One region of the Stenotrophomonas sp. 86428_Sma genome, then DNA from elsewhere that is predicted to be linked to it. Evidence: riboswitches for the same ligand, from Rfam matches in the RefSeq annotation. Region 1 holds a riboswitch; the other holds the start of a gene.

Region 1 (2,193 bases):
CACCTGGTCGCGGCGCAGGTGGATGGGCTCGGGCGTGTCCGGGCCGCGCTGTGCGGCCAGTTCGGCGGCGCTGCCGATCTGCCCGTGCTGCAGCGGTGGCGGAGTCTGGGCGCAGGCCGACAGGGGGATACAGAACGTCAACATCAGCATCCAGCAGGATTTCATCGGACCGCTTCCTGTGTCGATGGATGTGGCGATGATGGCATGGCCCAGCACACCATCCACGCATGGCGTGGATCTACAGGACCGGGGCCTGCAGCCAGGCCAGCTTGCGTTCGCGCGGCTGCTGCTTGAGCTGCCACTCGGCCCGCGAGGCGGCGGCCCGGTCCGGGTACTCGCGCACGGCCAGCACGCGCAGCGGCGGCCGGGCCCGGGTGTAGCGCGCGCCCTTGCCGGCCTGGTGGGCGGCGAAGCGCGCGTCCACGTCGGTGCTGATGCCGGCGTAATAGCTGCCATCGCGGCATTCGAGCAGGTACAGGAACCACGGGCGGAGGGACGGGGCCATGCCCGGATTATGCCGTGCTGCACTGCAGCGGATATACTGGCGCCCGAATGCAGGAGAGAGGCGCCGCGCTGGCGCCCGCCGAAGGCGCAGGCTCCCATGATCGCTCAGGCCGGTGGGCTGGAATCCCACCAACCATGCATTCGACTCGCCGAGCTGGAGAGAGGTCACCGGGCACGCCCGGGACGATCCGCCGAAGGGGCACGCGGCCTACGCCGCTGAACTCTCAGGCAAAAGGACAGCGGGAGCGGCACCGGTCATCGTCATCCCGTCATTGCGCAGGCAGTGGCGGTAGCCGCGCATGGCCGGCCCCACCGCGCCCGGAGCCTGTCCCATGCTGCTGTCCATCATCTACCTGATCGCCATTTCCGCCGAAGCCATGACCGGCGCGCTGTCCGCCGGCCGCCGCCGCATGGACCTGTTCGGTGTGGTCATGATCGCCTGCGTTACCGCCCTCGGCGGCGGATCACTGCGCGACATCCTGCTCGGTCACTATCCGCTCGGCTGGGTGAAGCATCCCGAGTACCTGGGCTTCACCGTGTGTGCGGCGCTGATCGCCACCTGGGTCGCACGCTGGATGCACCACTTCCGCCGCACCTTCCTGGTGCTCGATGGCCTGGGCCTGATCGCCTTCACCCTGATCGGCTGTTCGATCGCGCGCGAGGCCGGCCATGCCATGCCGATCGTGCTGATCGCCGGCATGCTGACCGGCGCCTTCGGCGGCGTGCTGCGCGACATTCTCTGCAACGAGGTGCCGCTGATCTTCCAGAAGGAGCTGTACGCGATCATCGCGCTGCTGACCGGCGCGGCCTACCTGTTGCTGCTGCACTGGGGCGTGGCCGACGCCACCGCGATCCTGTGCTGCCTCGGCGGCGGCTTCGCGCTGCGCCTGCTGGCGATCCACTACCGCTGGGAAATGCCGAAGTTCGTCTATCACGACGAAGTGCATTGATTGTTTGTCGGTAGTGTCGGCCGCTGGCCTGCAACACGGCACACGCCCGCAGATTCCGGCAGGTTGCCGGCCAGCGGCCGGCACTACCGAATGCGTTGCATGACCATGGTCATACGGCATTGGCCGGGGTGATTGGCTACCATTGTCACCCCGTCGCTGCCGCGACGGCATCCAGCCACGCCGCGCCCGCGGCCCCGCCAGACAACTCCCTCCCCGCTGCCCGTGGTGCCGTGAACGCGCCGACGGGCCCGCATGTCCCTGCGCGCGCAGGGCGCAGGATGCCCCATGTCTGTCGCCGAAAATTCCCGCTTCCGTCGTGCCCGCCTGTTATGGGCGGTGCTGGCCATCGCCCTCGTCGCCGTTCTGGCGTGGTGGCTGTGGCCCCGGAATGGTGCCGGCAGCAGCGACGATGCGCCGGGCAAAACGGTGCCGGTACGCGTGGCACGCGCCAGCGCCGAGCCGCTGGTGCTGCGCCTGAAGGCGGTCGGTACGGTCACCCCGCTGCACAGCGTGGTGGTACGCAGCCGCGTGGATGGCGAACTGCTACGGCTGCATTTCCAGGAAGGCCAGCAGGTGAAGGCCGGCGATCTGCTGGCGCAGATCGACCCGCGCCCGTATGAAGTGAAGCTGGCACAGGCGCAGGGTACCCAGCAGCAGAATCTGGCCGAGCTGGAAAACGCTGAGCGCCAGCTGCAGCGCTACCGCGAACTGCAGAAGCAGAACTACGTGTCCGGGCAGG
Region 2 (2,193 bases), 760 kb from region 1:
GCGGTGCAGATGTTGGAGGTGGCCTTCTCGCGGCGGATGTGCTGCTCGCGGGTCTGCAGGGTCAGGCGGTAGGCCGGGTTGCCCTGCGCGTCGATCGAGACGCCGATCAGGCGGCCCGGCATCGAGCGCTTGTAGGCGTCACGGCAGGCCATGAAGGCGGCGTGCGGGCCACCGAAGCCGAACGGCACGCCGAAACGCTGGCTGTTGCCGACCACGATGTCCGCGCCCCATTCGCCCGGAGCGGCCAGCAGGGTCAGGGCCAGCAGGTCGGTGGCCACGGCCACCAGGCCGCCGCGCGCGTGCACGGCATCGACCAGTGCCTTGTAGTCGCCGACCTGGCCGAAGGTATCCGGATACTGCAGCAGCAGGCCGAAGGCTTCCGCTTCCAGCGCTTCGGCCGGAGTGCCCACGCGCAGCACGATGCCCATGGGCTCGGCGCGGGTGCGCAGCAGTTCGAGGGTCTGCGGGTGCACGGCGTCGTGCACGAAGAAGGTGTCCGACTTCGACTTGGCCGAACGCTTGGCCAGGGTCATCGCTTCGGCGGCGGCTGTGGCTTCGTCCAGCAGCGAGGCGTTGGCGATTTCCATGCCGGTGAGGTCGGCGCACAGGGTCTGGAAGTTGATCAGCGCTTCCATGCGGCCCTGCGAGATTTCCGCCTGGTACGGGGTGTAGGCGGTGTACCACGCCGGGTTTTCCAGGATGTTGCGCAGGATCACGTTCGGCGTGTGGGTACCGTAGTAACCCTGGCCGATGAAGCTGCGCAGCACGGTGTTCTTGTCGGCGATCGCACGGATCTTCGCCAGTGCCTGCACTTCGGTCATCGACTCCGGCAGTGCCAGCGGTGCCGGCGACTTGATCTTGGCCGGCACGATGGCGTCGGTCATCGCATCCAGCGACGCGTGGCCGACGACGTCGAGCATCTGCGCGATCTCGGCGTCGTTGGGGCCGATGTGGCGCTCGACGAACGCGTTGTGGTGCTCGAGCTCACGCAGGGAAGGGGTGTTCTGGGACATGGCGAAGGATCCGTCAGGAAAGGGCACACGCACGGGCACAAGCCGCCGGTCGGCGGTCTGCGGGGCGCCCCTCTGTCCTTTTGCCTGAGAGTTTAAAAGCGCGGCGGACCGCAGCTTCGTGCCCCTTCGGCGCCGGATCGAACCGGTCTCTCCAGAGTTGTGTTACAGGTGGTATCGGGCCTGAGCGATTACGGGCGTTGCGCCTTCGGCAGCGGTGTTCCGCTTCTCCCACCGTGTTGCCCGCTGATTATAGCCCGTTGCGGGCCCGCCGGCCGCCTCCAGGCATGGCCGCCGCGCCTGAATGGCCGATGGCCCGGCCGTGCGATTTGTGCACCGCTGCATGGCATCGGGCGCAATCCCCACCTATGATGGGTGGATACCCGAATTCATCTGGCGCCGTCCCTGCAGAAGGGGACCGGCGCCCGCCGTGCGTGCCGCGCATGGCCCTGCCGGACGCCTTCCCCATGACCGCCGCTGTTGCTCCCTCCACCCGCCGCATGGCCCTGCTGCTCGCCGGCCTGGCCATGTTCGGTCCGTTTTCAATCGACACCATCTTCCCCGCGTTCCCGCAGCTGGCCCAGCGCCTGGCGGTGGACGAAGTGGCGGTGCAGCAGACCATCAGCGTGTACCTGCTGTTCTACGGCCTGATGAGCCTGGCGCACGGCCCGCTGTCCGATGCCTGGGGCCGCAAGCGGGTGATCCTCGGTGGCCTGGTGGTGTTCGTCGGCGCTTCGGTCGGCTGCGCGCTGTCCACCGACCTGACCACGCTGCTGGCGTTCCGTGCGCTGCAGGGCCTGTCAGCAGGCGTCGGCATGATCGTCGGCCGCGCGGTGATCCGCGACCTGTACCACGGCCACGACGCGCAGCGCCTGATGAGCCAGGTATCGATGCTGTTCGGCATCGCTCCGGCCATCGCACCGATCATTGGCGGCTGGATCCTGCTCAGTGGCGCCGGCTGGCCACTGATTTTCTGGTTCCTGGTGGTGTTTGCGCTGCTCCTGCTGGCGGCCACTGCACGCTACCTGCCGGAAACCCATCCGGTGGAGGCACGGGTGCCATTGTCGCCGCGCGTGCTGCTGCGTGATTACGTGCGCATTGGTTTCAACCCGCGGTTCCTGCGCCTGGCGCTGGCCGGCAGCATCGGTTTCGGCGGCATTTTCCTGTACATCTCCTCGGCGCC

What was found. Region 1 has a riboswitch for glycine ahead of ACZK3J_RS20290 (trimeric intracellular cation channel family protein). Riboswitches for the same ligand answer to the same signal wherever they lie in the genome.
Region 2: it holds a riboswitch for glycine, as region 1 does, so the genes downstream of both, gcvP (aminomethyl-transferring glycine dehydrogenase) here and ACZK3J_RS20290 (trimeric intracellular cation channel family protein) in region 1, are expected to answer to the same signal.

The regions. Positions count from the first base shown of each region.
Region 1 covers NZ_CM151156.1:4,419,268-4,421,460, forward strand. The annotation lists gene ACZK3J_RS20280 (hypothetical protein) at 1-165, opposite strand, end outside; gene ACZK3J_RS20285 (GIY-YIG nuclease family protein) at 239-505, opposite strand; glycine riboswitch at 546-635, shown strand; glycine riboswitch at 649-752, shown strand; gene ACZK3J_RS20290 (trimeric intracellular cation channel family protein) at 837-1,454, shown strand; gene ACZK3J_RS20295 (MdtA/MuxA family multidrug efflux RND transporter periplasmic adaptor subunit) at 1,740-2,193, shown strand, end outside.
Region 2 covers NZ_CM151156.1:3,661,624-3,663,816, reverse strand. The annotation lists gene gcvP (aminomethyl-transferring glycine dehydrogenase) at 1-1,013, opposite strand, end outside; glycine riboswitch at 1,076-1,178, opposite strand; gene ACZK3J_RS16905 (multidrug effflux MFS transporter) at 1,478-2,193, shown strand, end outside.